DNA from 4 places in the Sutcliffiella sp. FSL R7-0096 genome. Region 1 is predicted to be linked to each of the others. Evidence: predicted binding sites of a transcription regulator. Region 1 holds the regulator's gene; each other region holds the start of a gene.
The links. The regulator LexA, encoded in region 1, represses DNA repair genes until DNA is damaged. The targets are predictions, from matches to a motif close to CGAACATATGTTCG.
Positions count from the first base shown of each region.

Region 2: the regulator LexA is predicted to act here: its motif matches at 3,058-3,071, upstream of uvrB (excinuclease ABC subunit UvrB).
Region 3: the regulator LexA is predicted to act here: its motif matches at 3,794-3,807, upstream of MKY77_RS15050 (UV damage repair protein UvrX).
Region 4: the regulator LexA is predicted to act here: its motif matches at 1,878-1,891, upstream of MKY77_RS01265 (YolD-like family protein).

Region 1 covers NZ_CP152003.1:2,231,353-2,238,759, forward strand. The annotation lists gene MKY77_RS11245 (nucleoside hydrolase) at 1-827, shown strand, start outside; gene MKY77_RS11250 (DUF421 domain-containing protein) at 907-1,506, shown strand; gene lexA (transcriptional repressor LexA) at 1,590-2,201, opposite strand; gene MKY77_RS11260 (recombinase family protein) at 2,531-3,205, shown strand; gene MKY77_RS11265 (DUF896 domain-containing protein) at 3,251-3,481, shown strand; gene tkt (transketolase) at 3,573-5,579, shown strand; gene sirA (sporulation inhibitor of replication protein SirA) at 5,748-6,179, shown strand; gene MKY77_RS11280 (YneF family protein) at 6,271-6,489, shown strand; gene MKY77_RS11285 (ABC transporter transmembrane domain-containing protein) at 7,051-7,407, shown strand, end outside.
Region 2 covers NZ_CP152003.1:4,277,732-4,285,138, reverse strand. The annotation lists gene MKY77_RS21965 (peptide chain release factor 3) at 1-1,003, shown strand, start outside; gene MKY77_RS21960 (hypothetical protein) at 1,545-1,967, shown strand; gene MKY77_RS21955 (CsbA family protein) at 2,049-2,309, shown strand; gene MKY77_RS21950 (hypothetical protein) at 2,408-2,938, opposite strand; gene uvrB (excinuclease ABC subunit UvrB) at 3,340-5,319, shown strand; gene uvrA (excinuclease ABC subunit UvrA) at 5,327-7,407, shown strand, end outside.
Region 3 covers NZ_CP152003.1:2,927,689-2,935,095, reverse strand. The annotation lists gene MKY77_RS15080 (MBL fold metallo-hydrolase) at 1-370, shown strand, start outside; gene MKY77_RS15075 (SDR family oxidoreductase) at 374-1,165, shown strand; gene MKY77_RS15070 (DUF3221 domain-containing protein) at 1,226-1,837, shown strand; gene MKY77_RS15065 (ankyrin repeat domain-containing protein) at 2,089-2,850, shown strand; gene MKY77_RS15060 (hypothetical protein) at 2,826-3,365, opposite strand; gene MKY77_RS15055 (YqzH family protein) at 3,498-3,677, opposite strand; gene MKY77_RS15050 (UV damage repair protein UvrX) at 3,878-5,134, shown strand; gene MKY77_RS15045 (YolD-like family protein) at 5,170-5,493, shown strand; gene MKY77_RS15040 (HPr family phosphocarrier protein) at 5,543-5,782, opposite strand; gene MKY77_RS15035 (radical SAM protein) at 5,884-6,714, shown strand; gene MKY77_RS15030 (hypothetical protein) at 6,825-6,986, shown strand; gene MKY77_RS15025 (HAD family hydrolase) at 7,005-7,407, shown strand, end outside.
Region 4 covers NZ_CP152003.1:209,251-216,657, forward strand. The annotation lists gene MKY77_RS01255 (hypothetical protein) at 58-1,338, shown strand; gene MKY77_RS01260 (hypothetical protein) at 1,338-1,508, shown strand; gene MKY77_RS01265 (YolD-like family protein) at 2,155-2,418, shown strand; gene MKY77_RS01270 (helix-turn-helix domain-containing protein) at 2,428-2,625, opposite strand; gene MKY77_RS01275 (FtsK/SpoIIIE domain-containing protein) at 2,894-4,192, shown strand; gene MKY77_RS01280 (replication-relaxation family protein) at 4,140-4,709, shown strand; gene MKY77_RS01285 (hypothetical protein) at 4,706-5,128, shown strand; gene rpsI (30S ribosomal protein S9) at 5,207-5,317, shown strand; gene MKY77_RS01295 (MFS transporter) at 5,781-7,052, shown strand; gene MKY77_RS01300 (TetR/AcrR family transcriptional regulator) at 7,039-7,407, shown strand, end outside.

The DNA.
Region 1 (7,407 bases):
TGTTCGATGCAACAAGGAACGCTGCCTATCTATTGGAACTGGCAGGAAGGTCTGATATTCCGGTAATTAGGGGAGCTTCCCAACCCCTAAGTGGGATTCATACAACCTTTTACCCCGAGATTCACGGACCTCAGGGGCTGGGACCAATAATACCGCCAGAGGATTTTCAAGCTGATGTTAGTCCATTTGAGCTCATGTTTGAAATTATAGAGAGGAATATAGAAGACATTGTAATTGTGGATGTGGGGAGACAAACCACCCTTGCTTTCGCCTACAACCTCCGACCTGAACTTATGGAGCAGGTAAAGGAGGTGTACCTCATGGGGGGAGCATTCATGGTTCCCGGAAATGTGACAGATGTTGCGGAGGCGAACTTTTGGGGTGATCCCATTGCCACTTCGGCTATCTTGAACAAGGCGAAAAAGGTATACATTACCCCACTCAATGTAACAAATAGGGCCATAGTGACAAGGGATATTGCGACATTCATTTTTAATCATACGAGCAGCCCCTACAAATATTTGATTCCAGCCGTCACTAATTATTATGCTGCATTCTACGACCAGGTGCTGCCAGGTATAGATGGTTCGCCAGTGCATGATGCATTCACTCTTTACTATCTAATAAACAGGGATAAAACATATACAATCAAGAGAGATGTAAGGGTTGCGATTGTGGACGGAAGCAGAGGGCAAAGTATAGCAGATTTAAGGATGGTCTATAAAGAGCCTGAACTTGAACATTATATAGTGATGGATTTTGATTATAACCATTTTATTGCTGACTTTATAAGGGTTAACTTGGCAGACGGGAGCCAACTTTCTTAATTTCATAGATTGTCACCTGAATAAATTACTGTGAAATGATTATTATAAGGACATAGTATTTCGATGGGGTGACAATACAATGGATTTAAATTGGATTTGGAAAGCTATTTTGATAACAATCATTGGCACATTCTTATTAAGGATTGCAGGTAGAAAATCCATATCCCAAATGACTTTGGCCCAAGTGGTAATTATGATTGGTATAGGTTCCTTGTTAATTCAACCTTTAGCAGGAAGGAGTATTTGGGTGACATTCGGGGTGGGGATCACACTTGTGGTAACACTTGTGTTGATGGAGTTCTTGCAACTAAAATCAGACATTTTTGAGAAGTTGATTACTGGTAAGGCGAAAATACTGATAGAAAATGGAAACCTAAATGAAAAAACTTTGAAAAAATTAAGGTTTACCATTGATCAATTGGAGATGAAACTTAGACAAAATAGTATTTCTAGTATAAGTGATGTAAAGTGGGCCACACTCGAACCGAACGGACAAATAGGGTTTGAATTAACAGAACAAGCAAAGCCGATAACAAAGAAGGATTGGAATCTCCTCTATCAGGAAATCCAGCTCTTAAAAATAATGATTGACCCCACAATCAAACCAAGTCGAATAAATAATGAGAAAGAGGGAAATTTATTTACCGAAGTGAAAAATGGAAAACATGAACTTAAATAACGTCCAAGCGAAACACTTGATTAACCAAATAAAATTTTCTTAAGGAAATATTAATAAGAAAAAAAGCCGATGGTCGGCTTTTTTTAATGGATATTACGGTACACACCAATCACTTTACCAAGAATACTCACATTGCGAACAATGATTGGTTCTAATGTGGAGTTTTCAGGTTGTAATCGGATATAATCTTTTTCTTTAAAGAAACGTTTAACGGTAGCTTCATCCTCTTCGGTCATTGCCACTACGATGTCCCCATTGTTAGCGGACTGTTGTTGGCGAACAATAACGTAGTCCCCATCAAGGATCCCTGCTTCTATCATACTGTCTCCCATAACCTCAAGCATGAAAACCTGCTCGTCAGGTGCAACATAGCGGTCAGGAAGTGGGAAGTAGTCTTCCACATTCTCAATGGCTGTAATCGGTTGTCCGGCAGTTACTTTACCGATGATTGGTACATTGACTGCAGAAATCTTCGGTACAAGTTCATCTTCCATAATTTCAATGGCTCTTGGTTTCGTTGGGTCCCGGCGAATGAGCCCTTTGCTTTCAAGTCGTGCAAGATGACCGTGAACAGTGGAACTGGAAGCAAGTCCAACCGCTTCACCAATCTCACGGACGGATGGTGGATATCCCTTTGCTTGGACTTCTTTTTTTATGTAATCCAATATGTCCTGTTGCCTTTTTGATAGTTTCATATTCCGCACCTCTATCATTTATATTGTTATCAGTATAGCATCTTTTCATCAAAAATACAAACATAAGTTCGAATTATTGACAAGAATATACGTTCGCTTGATAATTATAGTAGGCTATCATCGTATACTTTGTCGCTTTTTCGTATTTTCAACTAGCCGTAATAATCCTTACTGTCGTGCTCTTTTCTCAGCGGTACTGAATAGACTACCTGCCTATTTTAGTAAAAGTAACAATAAAAGCTCCAATTGACGACTTTTTATTGTTGAATGGCAACAATCTATGAAGGAAAGAGCCAAATAGTTTAAAAGAATGGTGGAGGAAAACGTACATGAAGGGAATCATATATTGCCGTGTGAGTACCAAAAAAGACACACAAGAAACTTCGCTAACCCGTCAAAGGGAAGAATTAGTATCTTTAGCGGCAAATCGAGGTATTGAAGTTATCCAAGTAGTGGAAGAACAAGCGAGCGGCTATGACTTGGATCGTGAAGGGGTTTTCCAAATAATCGAGCTTATTTCAAGTGAGCATGTTGATGTGCTGCTAATTCAGGATGAAACAAGGCTTGGCAGAGGAAATGCCAAAATCGCATTTTTACATTGGTTGCGGAAACATGAAATAAAGATATTTTCAATAACAGATAATGGAGAATTGAGATTATCTGATTCTGATTCAATGGTGATGGATATTGTGGCCATTGTAGAGGAATACCAAAGAAAGTTACATAATTTAAAAATAAAACGGGGCATGCAACGGGCAGTTAAAAGTGGATATGATCCTACCAAAAACCTCACAAACCTACACATGAGCCCTGGAAGGGATAAAATTGATGTGCCTATAGAAGAGATTGTGAGGCTACGAAAAAACAAGCTGACTTTTCATGAAATCGCTGCCACTTTAAGAGGCCTTGGGTATGATGTGTCTAAGGCGACTGTAAACAGACGGTATCGGGAATATATAGAAGAGAGCGACACCGGTTTGCTTGTAAAAAAAGAACCGCTCTAGTAAGATAAAAGCATATCTTCACAAGGAAGAAAGAAGGAGTTTTCTATGCTATCAAAAGAAAAAATCGCAAGAATTAACGCACTCTCCAAAAAGGCCAAAAGCGAAGGTCTTACGAAGGAAGAAACAGCAGAACAACAAAAGCTTCGTCAGGAATATATCAAGACGTTCCGTGCTTCCATGGAAAATACTCTCCAGGGGGTAACGGTTGTGGATCCGGAAGGAAATGATGTCACGCCTGAAAAATTGAAAGAAACAAAAAAGAATTTAAAGCATTAAACGCTTTTTTTCAGAACATTGGAACATACTATCTATGATAAAATAGAATTTTTCCAATAAAAATAAGTATAAAAGAGAAAGGGTGGAAAAGATGACACAACAAATAGATCAACTTTCCATTAACACAATTCGTACACTATCTATCGATGCAATTGAAAAAGCAAATTCCGGCCATCCAGGTATGCCTATGGGCGCTGCGCCAATGGGATACTCTTTATGGACAAAGTTCATGAATCACAATCCAAAGAATCCAAATTGGTTCAATAGAGACCGTTTTGTACTATCTGCGGGTCATGGTTCCATGCTGCTTTATAGCCTTTTGCATCTAGGCGGATACGATGTATCCATGGAGGACTTGAAAGAATTCCGTCAGTGGGGAAGCAAAACTCCCGGTCATCCTGAAGTTGGACATACTCCTGGGGTAGACGCCACAACTGGTCCTCTTGGACAAGGTATTGCAATGGGTGTTGGCATGGCAATGGCAGAGCGCCACCTTGCAGCTACATATAACAAAGAAGGCATGGAATTGGTAAATCACTTTACATATAGCATTTGTGGAGATGGTGATTTAATGGAGGGTGTTTCCGGAGAAGCAGCTTCCCTGGCATCCCATCTCAAATTGGGCCGATTCATTGTCCTTTATGATTCCAATGATATTTCACTTGATGGTGATTTAGATCGTTCCTTCTCTGAAAGCATTGAAATGCGTTTTAAAGGATATGGCTGGCAGTATATCCGCGTGGAGGATGGAAACAACTTAGAGGAAATCTCAGCGGCAGTGGAAGAAGCACAGAGTGATCTGTCTCGCCCAACAATGATCGAAGTGAAAACAACTATCGGTTATGGTTCACCAAATCGTTCAGGTAAATCTGATGTTCATGGTGCTCCACTTGGATCAGATGAGTTGAAATTGACGAAAGAAGCATACAAATGGACTTTCGAGAACGACTTCCATGTTCCAGAAGAAGTATATACACATTTCCGTGAAACAGTAGCTGAAAAAGGTGCTAAAGCGGAAGCGGAATGGAATGAGCTGTTTGATGCGTATAAAGCTAAGTATCCTGAGCTTGGAAAACAACTAGACGCAGCGATGAAAGGTGAGCTTCCTGAAGGTTGGGATTCTGAAATTCCAGTTTATGAAGAAGGAAAAAGCCTGGCTTCCCGCGCATCTTCTGGAGAAGTTCTAAATGCCATTGCAAAACAAGTACCTTACTTCTTTGGTGGATCGGCTGACTTGGCTGGATCAAATAAAACAAATATTAAAAATGAAGCAGATTTTACTGCTGAAGATTACAGTGGCCGCAATATCTGGTTTGGTGTACGTGAATTTGGAATGGGTGCAGCCATGAACGGTATGGCGCTACACGGTGGTTTGAAAGTGTATGGAGGTACATTCTTTGTATTCTCTGATTATCTGCGTCCTGCTATTCGATTGGCAGCTCTTCAACAACTGCCTGTCACATATGTGTTCACACATGACTCCATTGCTGTTGGAGAAGATGGACCTACCCATGAGCCAATCGAACAGCTTCCATCATTACGTGCAATGCCTAACCTAAGTGTCATTCGTCCTGCAGATGGAAACGAGACGGCAGCTGCATGGAAAGTTGCACTGGAATCCGAGAAAACACCGACGGCTCTTGTGTTGACTCGTCAAAACCTTCCAACGATCAAAGGAACGGATGAGACAGCTCTAGAAGGCGTACGTAAAGGTGCATATGTCATCTCCAAAGCTGGGAAAGACATAGCGGATGCCCTTATCCTTGCAACTGGATCCGAGGTTGGTCTTGCTATTGAAGCGCAAAAAGCATTACAGCAAGATGGCATTCATGTTTCTGTTGTCAGCATGCCGTCATGGGATCGCTTTGAGCAGCAATCTCAAGAATACAAAAACTCTGTATTACCTAAAGACGTAAAAAAACGTCTGGGTATTGAAATGGCAACTCCACTTGGGTGGGAACGCTATACTGGAGACGAAGGGGATATCCTAGCTATCAACGGATTTGGAGCTTCAGCACCTGGTGAGCGCATTATGAAAGAATACGGATTTACTACTGAAAATGTAGTTGCTAGAGTGAAAGCACTACTTGATAAATAATGGTTGTGTAAAATAGAAAGAGAGCAATGCCTCATCACGGCATTGCTTTCTTTTTTTGCATTTCGACAACATCCGCTAAAAATAGCCCCTTGCCAACTACACTATAAGACAAAACTCTTCCTTAAGATTCACTATAATAAAAAGAAAGAAGTGATAGGAGGGTTTCGTTTGCGTCAATACATGATCTATTTAATAGAGGAAGAAGTAGCCAAGCATTATTCCGGTAATGAATTAAAGCTTTTTCAACTCTTTCAACAATACGAACAAGAGGAACCACTTCATTCTATAATCAAACAACAAGTGGATTATGTCACCATCCCAATTCCCACCTTCCCGCTTCAACAGTCTTTGGAACATGCACTCAAAAACAGCGCTGGCTACAAACGAGTGGCCTATCAGCATCAAATAGAAAAAGTTGACTCAACTGCAAAGCTTTCCATCTTTGAAAAGTATTTAAAGCTCTCCTCCACAGGTTCTTTTGAAGCAGAAGCCATTTTCTTTGAAATCATCAGGAAACAGGCACCATACTTCCTTGCAATTGACACCAGCTCCAATCGTTATGGTTGGTTGCAACCAATCAAACAAAGAAAATTTGTTTGATTGGTGGAGAAATCTATCGGAAAATGTTGTATAATAGGTTCTAGTTTAGTACACTACATTGGTAGACCTAGTTTTGAGGAGGAAATTTTTGATGGCAACATGGATTTGGATTCTTTTTGTAGTTCTAGCACTAATTGCTGGGGTTGCACTAGGATTTTTCATCGCTCGTAAGTACATGATGACTTACTTAAAGAAAAATCCACCAATTAATGAGCAAATGCTTCGCGTGATGATGATGCAAATGGGAATGAAACCATCCCAAAAGAAAATTAATCAAATGATGTCTGCGATGAATAAGCAAATGAAATAAATGAGAAGGCACTCCAGTGATGTGGGTGCTTTTTCTTTTGGTTCGGGGGATGTGATGTGGTATCTGTGTGCAACGGATGCAGCGCGGAATGAGGAAGAAAAGAGGAAACGCGTGAGTAGGGGTTGTATGTCCCGAAACTGAAGACAATAAGCGAATTCGGTCGTCATAGTCCTCGAATGCATCCCGAAACCGAAGTCGTCAAAGAAATCCAGTAGTCATAGAATCGAAGCTGATCCATATCAATAACCCTTAACTATCCCTACAAAAATAAATCCCTATAAAAAAAGTATCTTCCTAAATATTTGAATATTTGCTAAACTGTTATAGTTGAAGACTGCAGTACATACATTTGAAAAGGCTATTTTCGTAAACTTTGGTGTTGGATGTACTTATCAACCAACCGTAATATTTCTTACCCGCATGCTCTTTCCCGGCTGTAAAGAATTAACTACATGCCTGGTTTAGAGTATATAATTGCCGCCTTTTTACTGAGAAATAACAACAATCATTGAGAAAAGAGCTTTTGAAAAAGAATGAGAGAGAAAAATCGGGGGAAAGACCATGAGTATTTTTAAAGACCTTTGGTGGTTTTTTAAACAGGAGCGCAAGTCATATTTACCAGGAGTGCTTCTACTTGCAATAGTCGCATTTCTTGAGCTTATTCCACCCAGAATAGTGGGAATGACGGTTGACCATATTGTGGATGGGACGCTAACCAGAGAGACCATTGTAACATTGATGTTGGTACTCCTTGGTACTGCCATTATCGTCTATATTTTACGCTATATGTGGAGGATCTTGATTTTTGGTCCGGCAGTGAGGCTAGCCAGATTACTCCGCAATAATTTGTATGAGCATTTTACGAAAATGTCCGCAAGTTTCTATCAGCGTCGACGTGTTGGTGACTTGATGGCTCAT
Region 2 (7,407 bases), 2.0 Mb from region 1:
TTATCAAGGAAAAGATGAAGAGGATCGCATTCCGTTCAAGGAATTGGATGCTGTGGAGGAAATCTCCACTCACCCGACTTTTATACAAGCAAAAGAAGACTTTGAATTGTTGGAAGAGGCAGGAAATGATTTTGACATCAACAAGGTGAAGAATGGTTTACAGACTCCTGTATTCTTCGGAAGTGCCATCTCCAACTTTGGTGTGGAAATGTTCTTCCGTACGTTCTTGGATCTAGCAAGTGAGCCGCAGCCACGTCAGACAGAAGTAGAGAAGATTGAGCCGAAATCTACCGAGTTCTCCGGGTTTATTTTCAAAATCCAGGCGAATATGAATCCGGCTCACCGTGACCGTCTTGCATTCTTGAGAATCTGTTCCGGTGTGTTTGAGCGTGGAATGACGGTAACAGTAAGCAGGACCGGTAAATCAATAAAGCTGACCCAGTCCCAGCAATTCCTAGCATCTGACCGTGAGACGGTAGATCATGCATATCCAGGGGATATCATTGGGATTTATGATCCTGGTGTGTACCAGATTGGCGATTCCCTGTTTAGTGGTGGGAGTCAAAAGGTCGAATTCGACGAGATCCCAACGTTTGCTCCTGAGCTTTTCGTAAGAGTGGAAGCAAAGAACGTCATGAAAGGGAAGCAGTTTGGTAAAGGAATCACCCAGCTTGTGCAGGAGGGTGCAATCCAGTTGTTCCGTCAATACGGTACGGAGGCCTACATTCTTGGAGCGGTTGGTCAGCTTCAATTGGACGTATTCGAATACCGCATGAAAGGCGAGTACAATGTGGAAGTCGTCTATAACATGATCGGCTCGAAAATTCCGCGTTGGTTGGAGAGCCAGGATGTGGATACGACGTTGTTTGACTCACGTAATATCCTTGTGAAGGATCGAAATGATCAGTATGTTGCGCTGTTTGATAATGACTTCTCGTTACGATGGTTCCAAGATAAGAATCCGAAAATCGGCTTGATTGATATTATGGCGGAAGAGGATTAATTCTTTGGAGATTTAAGATAGAAAGCCCAGAATGCCCTTTTTAGGAAGGGGACTTTGGGCTTTTTTATTTTTTTATGGGGGTGAAGACGTGAGAGGTGAGATTTTTGAGAAGGAGAGGTCTTCATGAGCGGGATGAGGACGTGAGAGGGGAGATTTGTGGGTGGGAGAGGTCTTCATAAGCGGGATGAGGACGTGAGTGGGTGATTTTTTGGGTGGGAGAGGTCTTCATAAGCGGGATGAGGACGTGAGTGGGTGATTTTTTGGGTGGGAGAGGTCTTCATAAGTGGGATGAGGACGTGAGTGGGTGATTTTTTGGGTGGGAGAGGTCTTCATAAGCGGGATGAGGACATGAGTGGGGAAGTTTTTAGATAGGAGAGGTCTTCATGAGCCGGATGTAGACGTGGGCGAGAAAATTTTTAGATAGAGGAGGTCTTCATGTCTATACTTTCGATCCACTTGTAACAAGAGATGAAACCCTCTTTAAAAAAGCCCCTTCTCTGCCGATATAAAAACAAAAAGGGCGTTAGTAGGGGGACTTTGGGTGAGCGATCAGAAGGAAAAGCTTATGTGGCTAGGACTCTATCGAACGAGACATTTCGTTGTTGGAGGAATGACGATTTTACAAGTGAACGGTCGTGAAGTGACAACAGGCAGTACAAAGGTATTCGTGGAAGAGCTTAATATGGAAAAACTGCGATTTATCAGTCGCGTACAAATACCGGAAAACAGTGATGTACTGTTAGGGTTGAAATTCATGATTTCCAATCAGGTGCTCGAATTCAAAGCCAATATTCTCGGAGTTCAGGCAAATGTTAAAAAAAGAAGGTACACCTACCTGGTCGAGTTTCTGATTGAGAATGATGATGACAGGCAATCAATCCTTACCTTTGTAAATAAGATACAGCTTGCAAACAAGCAGAAGAAATTGAGAAGTGTGACGGAAATAGCTGTAGAGGTTGAGTGAGGGGCAGTGGAGGAGCCACCTGGATAATTAGTTAGTTAATTGTTTTATAAGAAGGTATAAAAACTGCTATACTGACAATAGATGATTTTCGGAACAGATAGAAAAGAGGTTTTCAGATTGTTGGTAAAGCTGATTTTGGCAGTGATTATTCCTGCATTACTTGTGGTGCTGTTTACACGTGTGACCTATAGCTTATATGTTGGAACAGGTTTGGCAGTAGCGCTTATTTTAGTCTCCATCTTTAAAGGTCATGGAAATGAGTGGTATGTTATCTTAGTTGATATTGTTTCGCTTGTGGTCGGATTCTTGTATGCAAAGCGAATGGTAGGGAAATTTAAATAATAAGCTGCGGGGGCTAAACATTATCGCTACTCTCCAGCTGGAGTTTACGCCTTTGCTCCAAGCAACAAAGTAAAAAAAGAGGAAGCGGGATCTTCAGGTTAAGGGAGATCCGCTTCCTCTTTTATTTGTTTTGCCTTCTGTTGATAAGCAATTAAGGCTTCCTGCTCCTCTTCGGTAGTCTCTTCAAGCCTTGCAGGCCTCACCACCCAGAGGGGATCTTTCCCGAACGTCTCCCCATAGCCAGTCAGTACGCCTGTGAAAGTTAGGACATCACCAACCTGCGGGGCTGGATCCAGATTGTCTGCGAAGGTGACCAATACTGCCGGCAGGAACGGCTCTTGTAACTCATAAGTTGAGCTATTCTCTACCCGGGTAACAGTTGCCGTCCACCTTACTGCCTTATCCTTATTAGCTTTTATAAAATCATGGACATACTCTCCATCCACTTCACTATAGGTAAACTCCTCTTCAGGATTTTCCAAAGCACGCTCATCCAGATATGGAATGTTCATCGTTTTTTCTGGAATGGCATGGAATGAACAGCCTGCCAAAAGTAAGCACAAAATGCCAGTGCAAATTGCTGCAAAACCTTTTAACCTCATTTTTCTTCTATTAAAAAACTTTTTCATCACAAAATCTCCCTAAAACAGTTTCCGATTCCCGATACATGATAATGATAAGAATATAGAAAACAACTATTAAACGCAACAGAGACGGGTATAGAGAAAGAAGATGATTCAAAAAAAAGCGAATATCAGTTCGTATTTTTGTTGTTTTGGGCTTCTGTTGTGGTAGAATATTGGTAGAGGATGGGTTCCAATATAAACAATGTTGCTTTTACATTTTTTAAATCAATTTATATAAATGTTTTTGTTGTGCTCTTTTCTTGATTAGTCAATAAAAAGTACATGCTTGTTTAGAACAGATACACGGTAAAAAGTCCAAATGCCGACTTTTTACTTGTTAGTAACAACACTCTTTTAGAAAAGAGCCTAGAGGTTAGATGAACGGAAATGGAGGCTTTTAGTGAATGGAACAGTTTGAGTTAGTTTCTGGATATAAGCCGGATGGAGATCAGCCGACTGCGATCGCGGAGATTGTGGAAGGCCTCAAAAACGGGAAAAAACATCAGACGCTTCTTGGTGCAACAGGTACCGGGAAGACGTTTACTGTCTCTAATGTGATACAGGCGGTAAACAAACCAACGTTAATCATCGCCCACAACAAAACGTTGGCCGGGCAGCTATATAGTGAGTTTAAGGAATTCTTTCCAAACAATGCGGTCGAATATTTTGTTAGTTATTATGATTACTATCAACCAGAGGCGTACGTGCCATCTACCGACACATTTATCGAAAAGGATGCGAGTATCAATGATGAAATTGACAAGTTGCGCCACTCAGCAACCGCCTCTCTTTTTGAGCGGAATGATGTCATCATCATCGCCAGTGTGTCCTGCATCTATGGTTTGGGTTCACCGGAAGAATACCGTGACCTTGTCGTTTCTTTAAGAACAGGCATGGAAAAGGAGCGGAATACGCTTCTACGCGACCTAGTCGACATTCAGTACAGCAGGAACGACATTGACTTCAAACGTGGAACATTCCGTGTCAGAGGGGACGTCGTGGAGATTTTCCCGGCCTCACGTGACGAGCACTGCATTCGCGTGGAGTTTTTTGGAGATGAGATTGACCGCATTAGGGAAGTGGACGCCCTTACAGGGGAGATCCTTGGAGACCGCAACCATGTTTCCATCTTCCCGGCCTCCCACTTCGTTACTCGCGAAGAAAAGATGAAAAAGGCAATCGTCAATATCCAAGCTGAATTAGAAGAACGTCTTGAAGAACTTAGAGAAGCAGGAAAGCTTTTGGAAGCGCAGCGGCTGGAACAGCGTACTCGCTATGACTTGGAAATGATGGCGGAGATGGGCTTCTGTTCAGGAATCGAGAACTATTCACGCCACCTGACACTTCGCCCTGCAGGATCAACTCCGTATACACTAATGGATTTCTTCCCGGAAGATTTCCTTTTGGTAATAGACGAGTCGCACGTTACCCTGCCACAGATTCGGGGAATGTTCAATGGGGACCAGGCAAGAAAGCAGGTCCTTGTAGACCACGGCTTCCGTCTGCCTTCAGCAAAGGACAACCGTCCATTGAGGTTCGAGGAGTTTGAAAAGAAGACAGCCCAGCTTGTCTATGTTTCCGCAACGCCTGGCCCATACGAGCTGGAGCATACACCAAAGATGGTGGAACAAATCATCCGTCCTACCGGGCTGCTTGATCCGGTTATTGAAGTGAGGCCGATCAAAGGACAGATTGATGATTTGATCGGTGAAATCCATCAACGTGTGGAAAAAGACGAAAGGGTCCTTGTCACTACCCTTACGAAAAAAATGTCCGAGGATCTTACTGCTTATTTGAAAGAGCTCGGGATCAAAGTTGCCTACCTGCATTCTGAAATCAAAACGCTTGAGCGGATTGAGATTATCAGGGAATTGAGATTGGGCAAACATGATGTTCTGGTCGGGATTAACCTATTGAGGGAAGGACTTGATATTCCGGAAGTGTCCCTTGTCACCATTTTAGATGCAGACAAAGAGGGCTTCCTCCGTTCCGAGCGTTCCTTGATCCAGACTATCGGACGTGCAGCGCGTAACTCGAACGGTAAAGTCATCATGTATGCCGATAAAATAACGAAGTCCATGGATATTGCGTTAAATGAAACGAAGCGTCGCCGTGAAATCCAAGAAGCATATAACCAAGAGCACGGAATCACGCCAACCACTATCAAGAAGAAAGTACCTGAGCTTATTCGTGCTACTATTGTTGCCGAGGAAGATGGCGATTACGAAGGCAAAGTACCTACATTCAGACCGAAAAACAAGAAAGAAAGAGAAAAGCTCATAGAAAGCATGGAGCAGGAAATGAAAGACGCGGCAAAAGCGCTTGATTTCGAGCGTGCAGCCGAGCTTCGTGACCTCATCTTGGAGCTCAAAGCGGAAGGATGACATAAGGATGGCAATGGATAAAATCGTAGTAAAAGGGGCCAGAGCCCATAACTTAAAAAATATAGATGTGACCATTCCCCGCGACAAGCTTGTGGTGTTGACGGGGCTTTCAGGATCGGGGAAATCCTCGCTAGCTTTTGATACCATCTATGCGGAAGGACAACGCAGATATGTGGAATCCTTGTCTGCCTATGCCCGTCAGTTCCTTGGGCAGATGGACAAACCGGATGTGGATGCGATAGAAGGGCTTTCACCGGCCATTTCCATCGATCAAAAGACAACAAGCCGTAACCCGCGTTCAACGGTTGGAACGGTAACGGAAATCTATGACTACCTCCGTCTTCTTTTTGCAAGGGTAGGCAGACCAACATGTCCAAAACATGGCATTGAGATATCTTCCCAAACGATCGAACAGATGGTGGACCGGATCATGGAGTATCCCGAGCGGACCAAGCTTCAGATTCTCGCTCCTGTCATTCAAGGCCGTAAAGGTACACATGTGAAAACCTTGGAGGACATTAAAAAGCAAGGTTATGTCCGTGTCCGTGTGAATGGTGAAATGGTGGAAGTTTCGGATGAGATTGAGCTGGAGAAAAATAAGAAGCACTCCATCGAAGTGGTGATTGATCGGATTGTCGTTAAAGATGGGGTGGAAACACGTCTGTCCGACTCATTGGAAACAGCTCTTCGATTAGGCGAAGGAAAAGTAATTGTGGATATCATTGGGGAAGAGGAGCTTCTTTTCAGCGAGCATCACGCTTGTCCACAATGTGGATTCTCCATTGGTGAACTGGAGCCGAGAATGTTCTCCTTCAACAGTCCATATGGTGCTTGCCAGAAATGTGATGGATTGGGGACAAAGCTTGAGGTGGATGTGGATCTGGTGATGCCAAACAAGAACCTCACCTTAAAAGAGCATGCCCTTGCTCCATGGGAGCCGACAAGTTCGCAATATTATCCACAGATGCTACAAGCGGTCTGCAACCACTTTGGCATTGATATGGATGTTCCAGTAAAAGATATCCCCAATAACCTGTTGGACAAAGTACTTTACGGAAGTGGAAAAGAAGAAGTCTACTTCCGCTATGAAAATGACTTTGGCCAGGTGCGGGAAAGCTATATCCGCTTCGAGGGAGTTATCCCCAATGTGGAAAGACGCTACAAGGAAACAAGCTCGGACTATATTCGTGAACAGATGGAAAAGTATATGGCCCAGCAACCTTGTCCAGCTTGTAAAGGAAACCGCCTGAAAATCGAGAGCCTTTCGGTACTTATTAATGAAAAGCATATCGGGAATGTCACGAAGTTTTCCATCGTGGAAGCTTTGGATTTCTTCGACAATCTTAATCTGACGGAAAAAGAAAGAAAAATAGCCCATTTGATTCTTCGAGAAATCGAGGAGCGTCTCGGGTTTTTGAACAATGTAGGACTGGACTATCTAACTCTGAGTCGTTCAGCTGGGACGCTTTCTGGTGGAGAAGCTCAGCGGATCCGTCTTGCCACACAAATCGGTTCCCGTCTGACCGGAGTCCTTTATATCCTGGATGAGCCGTCCATCGGGCTTCATCAACGCGATAATGACCGCCTCATTCAAACCCTTAAAAGCATGAGGGATATCGGGAATACGCTAATCGTCGTGGAGCATGATGAAGATACGATGATGGCAGCGGACTATCTCCTTGATATTGGTCCAGGGGCCGGTGTGCATGGCGGACAGGTGATTTCTGCAGGTACACCGGAAGAAGTGATGAATGACGAAGCTTCCTTGACAGGACAGTATCTATCAGGGAAAAAGTTCATCCCGCTTCCAACGGAAAGAAAGATTGTGAAGGATCGTTTCCTGGAAGTCATCGGTGCCAACGAAAACAACCTGAGCAATGTGAATGTGAAGATACCACTAGGATGCTTTGTTGCAGTAACAGGTGTATCTGGATCTGGAAAGAGTACACTTATCAATGAAATTCTGCACAAAGCGCTGGCACAACGATTACACAATGCCAAAACGAAACCAGGTCAACATAAAGAAATCAGGGGAATCGAGCACCTTGATAAAGTCATCGATATCGATCAGTCACCAATCGGGAGAAC
Region 3 (7,407 bases), 700 kb from region 1:
GCCGTATGTCGGTGAAACCGACCGAAAGAAATCGATGCTTGAATACATACATTCCATTGAAAAGATGAAGCGCCTGCCAATCACACGAGTCCTGCCAGGGCATGGGGATATTGTCGAAAATGTTCCAGAATTACTGGAAATCCGTTTGAAGCAGCAGGATAAACGTGCAGACAAGGTGCTGAAATTCCTAAAGGAAAATCCTGCAACCGCTTATGAGATCTGTCAGTTCCTTTTCAAATCTGTTTATGAGAAACAACTATTACTCACGCTTTCTGAAACAATTGGCCAGATTGACTTTTTACTTGATAAAGGCTTGATTATAGAAGATGCATCTTCCAAGCCATATATGTATAAAGCGGGAGGAGAGTAATCGATGGCTAGTCTTCAAGGTAAATATGTTGTTATCACTGGTGCTTCAGGTGGAATCGGAAAAGCTCTTGCTTTTGAGGTGGCCAAGCGAGGAGCGACTCCGGTACTTATGGCTCGGTCCTTGGATAAATTAGAGCAGGTGGCAAATCAAATAAAAATGACTCACCAGATAGAGACGCCTTTTTATCAATTGGATGTCCGGAAGCAAGCTGATATTGAGCGTACGTTCGAAAAATTAATGACGGAAATTCCGGCTGTAGATGTGCTGGTGAACAATGCAGGGTATGGGAAGTTTGATGATATTGCCGACCTTTCACTAGATGACATGAGTGGAATGTTTGAGGTGAATGTTTATGGCTTAATCGCCTGTACGAAAATGGTCTTGCCGTCAATGCTGGAACAAACCCAAGGACATATCATCAATATTGCTTCACAGGCTGGAAAGATTGCAACACCGAAATCAAGTGTATATGCTGCGACGAAGCATGCGGTTCTCGGTTTCACCAATAGCATGCGAATGGAGCTTTATGATACCAATATCTTTGTGACATCTGTTAATCCAGGCCCGATCAGGACGGAGTTTTTTGATATTGCGGATTCATCCGGCAACTATAAGCAGAAGGTGGATAAATGGATGCTTGAGCCTGATTTTGTTGCAAAGCGGATTGCGGATGCGATGTTCACGCGTACCCGGGAAATTAATCTGCCTGGTTGGATGAACATGGCCAGCAAATTGTATCAGCTGTGTCCAGGGGTGGTGGAAAAATTCGGCGGCAAGGCTTTTCGACAAAAATAATGAACTTTCTGTAACTTTTTATTTAGCCTTCCGTCCAATAGGGCAAGAGGTGATAAGAGCATGAAAACAGTAAAATTCATTTCATTACTGTCTTGTTTCCTTCTTTTGTTTGGCTGTGGAACAGCAGGCGGGAACAACAATAACAACAGTGGGACGGGATCCAATCCGGGTTCTGGTGAAGAAGTCCCTAATGATGAACCAGCAGATGACGAGGAGCAGGCAGTCGAGGATCTGACAGGTTATATCATTTCTCTCTCTGATGAAGGGCAATTGCGCATGTTAGTGACAGGTCAGCACCCAAGCAGTGGTGTCTCAGGTACATCTGCTACCATGTACACACTTGAGGAAAGCACAAAGGTGGAAGACTCTGAGGGTGAAACGTTGGAAGCAGCAGACCTTAAAGTGGGTATGAAAGTGACAGTCTGGAACTCAGGCATTGTAGCCGAATCCTTTCCTGCCCAGTCAGGCGCCATAAAAGTATTGGTTGATGCAGGCCAAGATAAGCATGAGCAACAGGCTGTCGCCAAGGCGTTGGAAGAAGTGGAAGCAGGTAACCCGTGGCACGTTGAGGAAGTGACGGAACATGAAGGACAATCGTATAAGGTAACCTTGAAGAATCTGTTAGATGATAGCGAACCGGTAGACATTGAGGTTGAAGTGGAAGAGGGATAATGTCCATTTGAGACGTCTTGTGTGATAGTGCAGGGCGTCTTTTCGTCTACTAGAAGCTCCTTAGCGTCGATTAGCTTTGTCGGTGTTTGTTGGAATTTGTCGGTTCGCATGTATTGCTTTGAGTTTGGAAAGTACGTAGGTGAGTTTGACTTGTATTTTAAAAGTTCGGACAGTATTTACCGCGAAACGACAGTAAAAAGGCCTTTTTCGACAGTAAGTGGGATGGACGGAATCAAAAGGAGGATTTACAGATGAATTTTATTTTGAATGAGGAGAAGTTAGGTGTCGAGGTCATTAATGCCATTCAAAGCGGGGATGTACCATCTCTTAGGGGTTTACTTGCTGATCATCCCGACCTTGCCATGGCAAGAATTATCTCAAGAGGTTATCATGATGAAAATTCTGATACATATGGAGTGTCCCGCACATTACTCCATGTGGCCACTGATTGGCCTGGCCATTTTCCGAATGGGTCGACAATCGTGCGCACTTTAGTGGGGGCGGGAGCAGAGGTGGATGCTAGATTCACTGGTCATCACTCGGAAACACCTCTTCATTGGGCCGCCAGCAGTAATGATGTGGAAGTGCTCGAGACGCTTCTCGATGCAGGTGCGGACATAAATGCCACAGGAGCAGTAATTGCTGGAGGAACCCCTTTAGACGACGCGGTGGCCTTCGGACAGTGGAATGCAGCTCGCCGGCTAGTGGAGGCGGGAGCGCAGACCAACCTGTGGAATACTGCTGCGCTTGGGATGATGGATGAATTAAAAGCATACTTTGCATGCGATGAGCTTCCTTCCACTTTTGAAATCACACAAGCTTTCTGGCTGGCATGTCATGGTGGCGAGCTCCGTACAGCAGAGTTCCTCTTCAATCATGGGGCCGATATCAACTGGATTGGTTATGATGGACTTACTCCGTTCGATGCAGCAATCCGCCGTGATGATTCAGACAAAAAATTGGTCGGGTGGCTTCGCAACAAGGGCGCTCATTCTACTGTGGAAATGGCGTAAGGTCTTTCTTTTTCAACTTCCTGGTCTGTTGTCCCAGTCGACTTCTGCTGGGACCTGTTACGGAAGATCTTTTCCCACATCCCCTGAAACCCGTACATTAATAATGCCTTGATTAAAAATAACCCAAAAAGCTGATGACGGCTCATTTTCTTCATTTCAAAGATCCCCATACTTTTAAAACATGTAAATACGGGATACATAAATATAGCATCCACTAATGCATTCAATAGGAAGTATAAATAGAATCTCCCGTAAGTTAAGCGTAATATCCAAAGCGAGCCCGCAAAGAACGGACCTACTATAAATGCAAATTCATTTATGAAATATGGAGGGATTTTCTTGTAGATGGCCCACCATTTATATTTTTCCGCAACGATGCTTTCCAGTGCAATCAGAATGGACATAAACAAAGCCCCTGGCAAGTAGCGTTTAAAGTGCTGCCACCCTAGAAAAGGGAGCGTCAATATAGAAATGAATACCATTATCCATAATACGAGCACAGGTTTTTTTTTCATGATGGATGTCCCTCCTCATTGTAATAAACTTCTGCTTTTATCATGTGTAATTGCAGGGGATTTATGAATTAATTTACAAGTTCCTATAATAAACAACTAAAAAAAGCACCATTCCTCACTGGAATAGTGCTACTATTTGCTTAAATACTCATATACCACATCATGGACCACTTCAAATACATCCAAGATAGGGTTTTCAGTAATTATATGGTTTACTTCCTTTGCCATCCTTTCGTACTCTTCCTCACTGAGTGGAATCGATTCAAAATCATGCTGATATTGAATAAAACAATTTCGGATCATTTTTTTCACTAAGTTTCTCTCCACATCATTCACCTCATTATCCTTTATTATAAAGGTTTTGCTCCCTAAACAAGAACATCAAAATGACATTTGTCGAAATATGTAGTGGAATTTACCATTGAAACCGAACGTATATTCGCTTATTATTGGGTATATACTACTGATACGAACATACTTTCTGTTTTAGTGAGGTGTGAAAGTTCGTGGACATGGATTACAGCAAGATGCCAAACAACAAGATTTTATGTGTAGATATGAAAAGCTTTTATGCCAGCTGCTCGGCAGTGATGAAGGGACTCGATCCACTCACTTGCTATTTGGCGGTGGTTGGGGATACGGAACGACAAGGGAGTGTCGTACTTGCGGCCTCTCCCATGTTGAAAAAGGAATTTGGAATCAAGACGGGCTCCCGCCGGTTTGAGATTCCAAATGACGAACGCATCCATATTGTGAACCCCAAGATGGCAACCTATCTGCGCATCTCCACAGAAATCACTCGGCTTTTCAACCGATATGTGCCAAAGGACGCCATCCATACGTATAGTGTCGATGAAAGCTTCTTACAAGTCGACGGGGTGGAGGCGCTTTGGGGAGACGCCACCACGATTGCCGAAAAAATCAAGGAAGACATGGAACGTGAATTTCAGCTTCCATGCGCCATCGGAATTGGTCCGAACATGTTGATGTCAAAGCTTTGCCTGGATCTTGAAGCCAAGAAAAAGGGCGTTGCTGAGTGGACCTATGAAGATGTGAAAACAAAGCTTTGGCCACTTTCTCCGCTCAGTGAAATGTGGGGAATCGGATCGAGAGTGCAAAAAACATTAAATCGTATGGGAATTTTCAATGTTGGACAGCTCGCAAATTATCCCCTCGAGCTGCTGGAGAAGAAATTTGGTGTGATGGGAAACCAGCTGTACTATCACGCTTGGGGGATTGATCTATCAGAGCTTGGTGCCCCAATCATACAGGGGCAAATCAGCTTTGGAAAAAGCCAGATTCTAATGCGCGACTATACAGACCCCAAGGAGGTCAAACAGGTCATCCTGGAAATCTGTGAGGAAGTCGCCAGAAGAACACGCCATAACCGCAAAGCCGGCCGCACCATCAGCCTTGGAATCGGCTATAGTCGCGATGAACTAGGCGGTGGATTCTACCGCTCCCGAACGATGGAACGGGCAAGCAATGTCACGATGGACTTATACCGTACTTGTCTTGAGCTGTTCGAGGAAAACTATGAACCAAAAACCGTCAGGAAAATCGCTGTATCCCTCTCCAATATCGTCGAGGACAGCGAAATGCAGCTGAGCCTATTTGAACTCGAACAGCCGAAAAAGCGGGAACTGGGCTATGTAATGGACACCATCCGCGGAAAGTACGGAACCAATGCTCTATTGAGGGCTGTGTCCTACACCAATGCCGGAACGGCCGTGCATAGAAGCAGGTTGGTTGGTGGGCATAAGGCTTAGGGGCTTTAGCTAGAACTTAAGAAAGGATGATGAGGATGATACGGGATCGCGGAACCATCAAATGGACGTCCATGATGCTACCGGAGCATGTCAAAATGCTGCGCGATTGGACTAAAGAGGACCTATATGAAACCAAGCCGGAAATGGACGAACAGCGGCTGGAAGAATTGAATGAACTGTTTTGCGAAGCGATGGAAACGGGTAAGGAAGTAACCATCACCTATTATGAAAAAAGAAGGTACCATCTGTTTGTGGGAGCGGTGCATCATCTTGATGCTTACCAAAGACGATTGCACGTGGTCGATAAATTCGGCGAAGCTGGCAGCCTGTGCGTAGACGATATTTTGGATATTTCCTAGCATAAAAATACATCCTTCCCACGCACGCATGAGGAAGGATGCTTGCTTTTTATTTCTTTTCAAAATACCCGAGCGCCAAAATGGCCTCAAACACTTCTTCGCTCTCATCAGAAGTCACTTCCACTTCCTGTCCTGGCTGAAGGGCTAGTGCCAATACACCAAGCAGGCTCTTTGCATCGACTACCCAATGCTCCTTTTTAAACAAAACCGTTCCGGAATAAGAACTGATTGTATTCACAAGATTACTTGCAGACTCAGCAAAAATAGGCTTTAGCACCGTAAGTACCATATGCATCTACCCCTTTATAATGTGATACTTTAAGTATAAAGAAAAAGATGGAAACAACAAGAGAAAAATATTGATGTAAAGGAAAGGAGTTGTGCCAAAGGATGCGAGTAGAAGTAACCGAAAAAACACCACAAAAACTTCTGACCAAAGCAAGTGGCTTTCTAAAAGGCTATACCCACACCCTTAACCCCTATATCGGCTGTGCTTTTGGTTGTTCGTATTGTTATGTCAGACAAAGCCCGGTCGGTCTATTCCGTAAACAGGAATGGGGAACCTGGGTGGATGTCAAGAAGGATGTAAAAGAAAAGCTCGCCAAAGAACTACGGTTGTTGAGAAAAAAAGAACAGCCCATCAGCATTTTCATGTCATCCAGTACCGATCCTTACCAACCGGTGGAACAAAAGGAGGAGGTAACCCGAACCCTTTTGGAAGTAATGGCAGAAGAACCACCGGATTTTCTTTTTGTCCAAACAAGAAGTCCATTGGTAACAAGAGATATCGATTTGCTGAAATCATTGGGCAAGAGGGTGATGGTGAGCATCACAATAGAAACGGACCTAGAGGAGGTACGTAAGAGGTTTTCCCCAGCAGCACCACCCATCCCAGCAAGGCTGAAAGCATTAAAAACGTTACATGAAGAAGGGGTGCCAAACCAGGTTGCCATTGCACCAGCCTTGCCATTTTCCGAAGAGTTTGCTTTAAAACTAAAAGGAATAGTGGATAGGGTATGTGTGGATGATTTTACAGGGGACGGAAGTGGAGGAAAGCGGACGGCACGTCTAGGTATTTATGAAAAATATGAGGACATAGAGAAGGGAATATGGTTAGATGGAAATGTTCAGCAAGAGGTATTTGAGAAGGTGCGTGAGGTATTTCCTGAAGAACAAGTTGTTCGAAGTCCAGAGGGGTTCTTTCCGCCAATCACAAGTTGAGAGTGCAAAGTTAACGGTCTGACCTTTTGGATAGTAGGTACTTAAATGACGAAAAAAATGCTCACTTACGATACAATAGAAAACAGTTCTAGTTATAGAGGTGATAGATAATGATAACCCTTGGAGATCTGATTTTTCAGTTGTTTGCTTTTTTTGTCCCGTTAACCTTTATTTTTATAATCATAATGATGATGCGTTCTTCTACTAAAAAGAAAACGCAGATAGAAAAATTGGAAGCAAGAGTAGAAGACTTGGAAAGAAGGATAAAGTAAATTAAAGGAGGGTAACTAATGGACAGCATTATTTTCGATTTAGACGGTACGTTATGGGATTCAAGGGAAACCGTACTTGTAGCTTGGAATGAAATCCTGAAAAATGAAGGTCAGATCGAGAAAGAGTTAACAAGTGATGATTTCAAAGCTACCATGGGGCTTCAAATGCATGATATAGGGAAACATTTCTTCCCTGACTTAGAAGAAGGAAGCCGCACCCAGTTGTTGAACAAATGTGGAGAAGCGGAGAGAGTGCTTTTAGAGGAAAAAGGGGGACAGCTCTACGGTCAGGTAGAAGAAGTGTTAGAGAGCCTATCTCAAAAATACAAACTTTTTATTGTGAGTAATTGCCAAGAAGGCTACATAGAAGCTTTTTATAAATATCATCAATTAGAGACTTATTTCATTGATTATGAGAATC
Region 4 (7,407 bases), 2.0 Mb from region 1:
AAGGATTCATATAAAATATGTCGAATATTCATTCTGTTAGGTAATAGGAGGGATAAGATGACAGCTGAAATCGGAATTCTTAATCGATCCGGAGTCGCTCTTGCAGCTGATAGTGCTGTAACAATTGGAGGGGAAGGTAATCAAAAAGTATATAATTCCGCAAATAAATTATTTTCCCTTTCTAAGATACATCCTGTAGGGATTATGATTTACGGCGGAGCGGATTTTATGGGTGTACCATGGGAAACAATTATTAAAACATATAGAGGTAAATTGGGAGATGCTAAATTTGATACTTTGCAAGAGTATGCGGACCATTTTATAAAGTTCTTTGTAACGGATAACAGGTTTTGCAATAATCACACAGAATACGATTTGGTGCATAAAATCTTATATAGTGAACTAATGGACATGCTAAATTATGAGGTTAATCCGAAAATTAATGAATTAACAGGAACAGGAGAACCTGTTCATAATTCTGATGTTGAAAAAATATTAACTTCAGTTTTAGAGAATAGAATCAATAAATTAAATTCAAACTCAGAAATAATACATAATCCCACTTTTGTAGAGAGTTTTGTTGATAAACATAGAAATACAATATTAGATTTATTAAGAAAAGTTATTAATTTCGAACTACAAACACATGTCATTGATTCATTTGTGGACTTTTGTACTAAGTTAATCAAATCTGATACTTTTTCTAAAAATCACTCAGGTATAGTGATTTCAGGTTATGGGGAAAATGAAATATTTCCTAGTTTATTGGACTATAAAATTGAGGGGATATTTCTGGGGGAACTGAAAGCTAAAGAATCTCAACCAATAAAAATTAATTCATATAGTGATGAAGTTTACTCTACAGCTGCGATGAGACCATTTGCACAAAAGGAAATGGTGTATTCTTTTATGAATGGCCTAGAGCCCTCCCTCCAGGATAATATTATGCAAATAATATATAATACGATAGAAGCATATAATCAAATATTAATTAAAGATTTTTCAATAGACAAGAAATTTACTGAAGGAGTTCCGAATGTTATTGTCGAAAATATACACAGGGAACTCGATAAAATTCAATCTACTTACTATGCGCAACCGATAATGGATATTTTAGAAGTGCTCCCAAAAGAAGAGCTAGCAGCTATGGCGGAAGCGTTGGTAAATCTTACATCATTTAAAAGAAGAATAAGTATGGAAGCTGATTCTGTAGGTGGTCCTATTGATGTGTGTGTCATTACCAAAGGAGATGGCCTAGTTTGGATAAAAAGGAAACATTATTTTGAACCTGAACTTAATTATAATTTCTTCAAAAATTACTTAAAGGGGATAGACTAATGCTAACTCAATTTTTTTCAAGTGATAAGTTAGTTAAAGTGGAAAATCAAAGTTATTTTAACATCTCTAGCAAAGAAAAGTTGATTTTTGAATTAAAGAAAAATGAATCTAATGTAGTAAAATATGCTACTGAAAATATTGTAAAAAATTTAAATGAATTAAATCGATAGACCATCTAACCCCTTATAATAAGGGGTTTTTCTATTTTAACTTTATGGATTTTATCAATTTGAGGATTAATGAAATAACTGTTATATAGTTAGCTTAGAATTTGGTCGATACCTACGATTGTTTCCTTCGTTATTAGGATGTAAGAGGTAAAACTGCCCTGCCCCAAAAGTTATAAGGCGAGGGTCCACGCCGTCAGAGAAAGGTGCAAAAAGGTAAAAAGCCCTCCTTTTATTCACAAGGGCTTTTTAAGTTTATTTGTCTTCTCTTTCTCTACTTTTAAACTCATAGTAATTTCTTCACCATGCGCAAGATTTTATTCTTCTAAGTAATTTACTGTCAATTTATTATGTTCAGATTTATAAAAAATAGGAACATTCGTTCGTTTGTTAACTTGAATAGGAACATTCGTTCGTTTATAATTAGGAGGTCTTATCGATGGTAAATTTACGTAACAGAATAAACGAAGTAATGGAAATGATATATATTAGCAATAAAGGAGAATTAAGCAAAAGAAGAGTAAAAGTTCTAAGTGTACAGGAAGATGCATTTCGAGCCTATTGTTGTTAGAAAACAACAACGTATTTTTAAAATGGTAAATGTATTATCGATAAGACCAGTTCAGAGCGTTAGGAGAGGTGCATAGAAATGATGTTAGCTAAGCCAAAAAAAATGAAAAAAGCTTCTAGGCCAAGTAGAGATGAATTTGAGATGGAAGAGTTGGGGAACGCAATTGAAGAGGCTTATCGGGAAAAAAGTGAAGTAATTGTGACTATCTGGCAACGTGATCCACTTAAAGGCAATATTACAAAGTTGGATGGGCAAACAAAAACTGTCCACATTTTGAGTGGGTATGATACTCATAAAGTAAAGTTTATCGACATACTAAAAGTGGAAAGCGCACCTCGTTAATGAGGGCGCTTATTTTATTTGATCTCCCCATAAATCTTCGACTGTAGTATTCAAAGTCCTTGCTATACGGATTGCAGATGGTAAAGAAGGCAATGACTCTCCTCTAACAATTAAGCTATATGCACCATTTGAGAGACCGGACTTTTCTGCAACGAACCCCTGTTTAATTCCAGTTTCTTTATGTAATTTCTTCAATTTACTTTCCATATACACATCACCCTGATTTATATATTCTGTGAAAAAATAACATGTCCTCTAAAAAATTTTGTTTTAGGACAAACAATTGTTTTCATACGCTTTACTATTCAGTATTACAGTCGCTATCATCTACGTGTACAAACGCCGTTATTAACTTCGCAAGATGCACGCAAAAACGCATTACCAAAACCAATAGTGTCAAGGGTTTGAGATATCTCTTCACTATGCGTTTAAGGTGCAACTATTTATTACTAAATAATAAATACGGGGTGAAGAAATGTTGTTTGAAATCATCACTACAACTGTAGCAGCTGGGCTAGTTGGATTAAGTTATTTTAAAAACTCTGAACTTGATGATGGAGAGAAAATCAAGAAAATCGCGGTTAATTGTGGACTTTATGTAAAGGAAGGTGAAGAGATTAAGACAATTCAATTATATAGAAAAGAAACTCGAGAGTGGGGAAAGGAGTATGTGTACCGGATCCCTCTAGGTCTTTCGTTTAATGATTTTGAAAAAAGATTAAGCAACCTTAGAGACGGAATAAACAATAGGAAAGGCATCATTGATTGGAACATAATAAAAAAGATTCAATATAAAAAGGGGTTGATTCATCAGTTAAAGGAAATGATGGGGAACCGGTATATTTCTGACAAGGATGTAGAGTTGAGCTTTGATGGGATGTTACACATTAAAGTATTAGATCGTCACCTACCATCAAAATATGATTTTGAGGTAAACGTTCTTTCTAAAGAGGATAATTGGAAAGTCCCTCTAGGGGAATCTAGGTATGGATTTGTAAATCATGATCTGGAAGCTGGGCATATCACTTTGGCTGGAGCAACCAGGAAAGGAAAGACTGTCTTTCTAAAATTACTTATTACATCACTTATATTAAAACAGCCTGACAAAGTGAAATTAACATTAATTGATCTCAAAGGAGGATTGGCATTTACCCGATTTAAAAACGCAAAACAAGTAGAAGAGGTGGCTACAAACTTAGATGAATCCCTTCGTGCTTTGATAAGAATCAAAAAAGAAATGGATAATCAAAAGGAGTGGATGGATCAACATGGATGCGAAGACATTAAAGAAGCTAGGCTTGGCACTCGACATTTCATTGTGGTTGATGAAGCAGCACAAATCTCGCCGCACATCCTCACAAACAAAGAAGAAAAGGAAAAAGCAAAGAAGTGTGAAGAAGCGCTCTCGGAAATAGCAAGAATTGGTGCTGGACTTGGGTACAGACTCATCTATTGTAGTCAATATCCAACTGCAGATGTTATGAACAAACAAATAAAACAAAACTGTGATACTGTCATAACTTTTAAGTTAAGGGATGCGGTTGCTTCACGAGTGGTTTTAGATGAGAGTGGAGCCGAGAAATTAGAGGTAGCAGGAAGGGCAATATATAAAACACCAGATGGCACCAAAATTGTGCATACCCCCTTCATAACAAATGGCCAAATAGAGGCACTTATAGCTCCACATATAGTTAATAAGGTTCAAAAGGAGGAGTTGAGGCTTGAAAAACCAAAAGAAGTTGGAGGAAATACTTTTAAGTTTGAAGAAATGTGACTACCTCTCCAGGGAGCAGTTACAACGTATGCATCGATTAGGAAAAGACCGAAATGCGCAGAGAATACTTAGTAATATGGAAGAGTTTATTTCCTACTTTCACGAAAATAGAAGGAAAATCTACTACTTAAATGCAGCTGGTCGAGAGATGGTGCAAGCAGTAAAGAAACGAAAGAAAACAGTACAGGTGAATCATTACTTAATGAGAAACGATCTTTATATTCATAAAGGAAGACCGTCTTCATGGAAAAACGAAGTTAAAATCTCCATTAATAAAGTAGCCTTCATAGCAGATGCCGTCTATATTTCAAACAAAATCCACAAATTTATAGAAATCGATTATAAACAGTCCATGGTTAAAAATGTGCAGAAAATTAAAAAATACAAAGATTTATCCACAGTTAATCCACACTTTTCACTTATCTGGGTAACAACTACACCTTATCGAAAGAACAGGCTAGAACAACTTTGTCAGGGCTTGCGAGGTAAAGTCTATCTATGGGAGGATCTAAAATGAGAACTGAATCCATTTCCTTTGGAGAGTTTATGTCAGGAAGTTATAAGCAAAAGAAAAAGGTTACTGATTTGAATTGGAAGTATATGAGGAGAGTGGCGACATCTATGGCAATTCCACTGATTGCAACAAAACCAGTGTTCGCTGATTCGCCAGAAGTCATTTCGGTAGGTGCTACCCAATACTTGGGTGAGAAATCTTTGGAAATCATTGCTCATGCACTAGACCCTCTTGTAGATTTAATGGTAGCACTCAGCTTTCCGGTTTGTTCTGTCATCATTGTAGGATCCTGTTTCTTCTTTATGTTAGGTAAAAGCGAGAGGGGATGGACTGGAATACAAAATGCAGGGCTCGGGTATGTACTTATTCAGTTAATGCCAATGTTACTGACAGTATTAAAAGAAATTGGTAGTGCTATATAAAATTGACCAACTTTTGACCATTTTTACAATGTTTTTGAATAGAACTACATGTAGAAATTTTTGTTTAAAGAAGAGAAATTGCACAGGAGAGTAAACTCCCGAGAAGTTGTGTATAGGGATGATATGAAAGAGCGTAAAAAATACGGACTTAAGGGCGCTCGTCGTGCACCTCAGTTCTCAAAACGTTAATCTTCGGATTCCAATATGGAAAACCCCCGGCCCTTTGTGGTTGGGGGTTTTTTGGTGTTCCGGAAACAAAATTTTTATGGGGGAACTGTGTACATATTTATATAGGCATCGAGCTCCAGCACCCGTACTGGAATTGCGAGTCATCTCAGTAAATCAACGCCAATGTTTAATCCTGCTTTAATTTTTTGGCTTTGTTAAAGTTAATTGTTGATAATAACCTGTTTCTAGCTGGTGATTGGAGCAAAAGGCGTAGACTCCAGCGGGAGAGTAGCGACAATCTCGAGACCCCGCAGTGGAACGAGGAGGCTCAAGGTCGCCCTCTGGATAAGCGAAGCCTATTGCGGAAATCAACAGCGACGTTTAACAGAGCCAATTTTTTTAAAAAAAAGGTATTAAAACGACACTTGTGTCGATATAATAGTTTTAGATAGACACTGATGTCGTTATTATTGGAGGGAATGGGATGGACGTGAAGTTGAACAGAAATAGAGGGTTTCTTACGCTGATGTTGGCACAGTTGATTTCAAGTTTGGGTGATTGGTTGAGTATTGTTGCGATAATGACGCTTGTGGGATTGAAGTGGGAAGCCTCTCCGATGGAAGTCTCCTTTGTAATTTTGAGCCTAGCAATTCCAATGGCGCTTTTGGGGCCTTTCGCAGGGACAGTTGCAGACAGGGTGAACCGGAGAACGCTGATGGTGATTTCGGACCTTGGTAGAGCGGTGCTTATATTGATACTTGCCTTCGCAAGCTCGATTTGGATGGTGTATGTGTGTTTGTTTTTCATTGGAATGCTGTCCGCTGTCTTTGTTCCCGCTAAGAATGGTAAACTGAAGGAACTCGTACATCAGGAGCATATGAAGAGTGCCATGTCCATCACCTCCATGATCGATGCAAGTACAAAGGTGATTGGTCCGTTGCTGAGCGGGTTATTGGTTACGGCATTCAGTACGCAGCTTGTTTTCTATATAGACTCGGTGACTTTTATCCTCTCGGCCCTGTTATTATTCATCTTGCCGAAAACGGTTAAAGAGACAGTGGTACCAACTGAAGAGTCAGGGGATATGAATAAAACTTCTTTTAAAGAGGAGTTTGTGGAAGGAATGGCCTTTATCAAAGGAAGCCGCTATTTGCTGGTCGGAATGCTGGTGCTTGGAATCAGCCTTTTAATCTTGCAGCTATCCGATTCCCAGATTATCGTATTGGTAAGGGAGCTCTCACAGGCTTCACCCGACCTTTTTGGATTTATCGTCACGGCTTCAGGAATCGGCATGCTCTTATCAGGGGTCCTGCTGGCCAAGAAAACAGACTATCATGCCCTCAGCCTCATGTTTCTCGGGGTATGCGGCCTTGGCTTGGGATTTGGCATGATGGCAGTATTGACCGGAATTGATGCAACATTATCCACCCTATGGGGACCTGCGCTTGGATTATTGGCCGGATTTGCAGCTGGACTAGTTTTCATCCCGTTTCAGGCTGCTGTTCAAACGAGTACACCTGTTCACATGACAGGCAGGGTCTTCGGGGTGATAAACAGTGTAACCACAACAGCGACCATAATCGGACCTTTGTTGGGAGGTTGGCTTGCCACTGTATGGGGTGTGTTACCTACTTTTATCATTACAGCATCCCTATTGGTCGTCATTTCGATACTGGGACTCACTTTTAAAAATAATATAGAGCGGGGGAAGATCAGTGTCTCCGAAAGTCAGCAAGGAACACATGGAACAACGTAGAGCTTATATATTGAATAAAGCAAAAGAGGTTTTTATCGAGCATGGCTACGAAAAGACCACAATGAAGCACATCATGGAGAAGGCGAACATAAGCCGTGGCGGCTTGTATCAGTACTTTTCCAATAAAGAGGATGTGTATGAAACCATACTGGATGAAGCATTGAAAGAGTCCATGAAGAATAGTGCCGAGCTTCTGAAAGATAATGCGGCTTCCCACTGGGAGCTGCTGCTTTCCTGTATGTTTGGTAAAGGGGGAAGGCCAAACGATAAGATGGATCCGATGGGGCCTTCCAATCTGGAATTTTTCATTTCGGGAAGAAAGGATCAGCGCAGAAGGGAGTATGGGAAGGTTCGT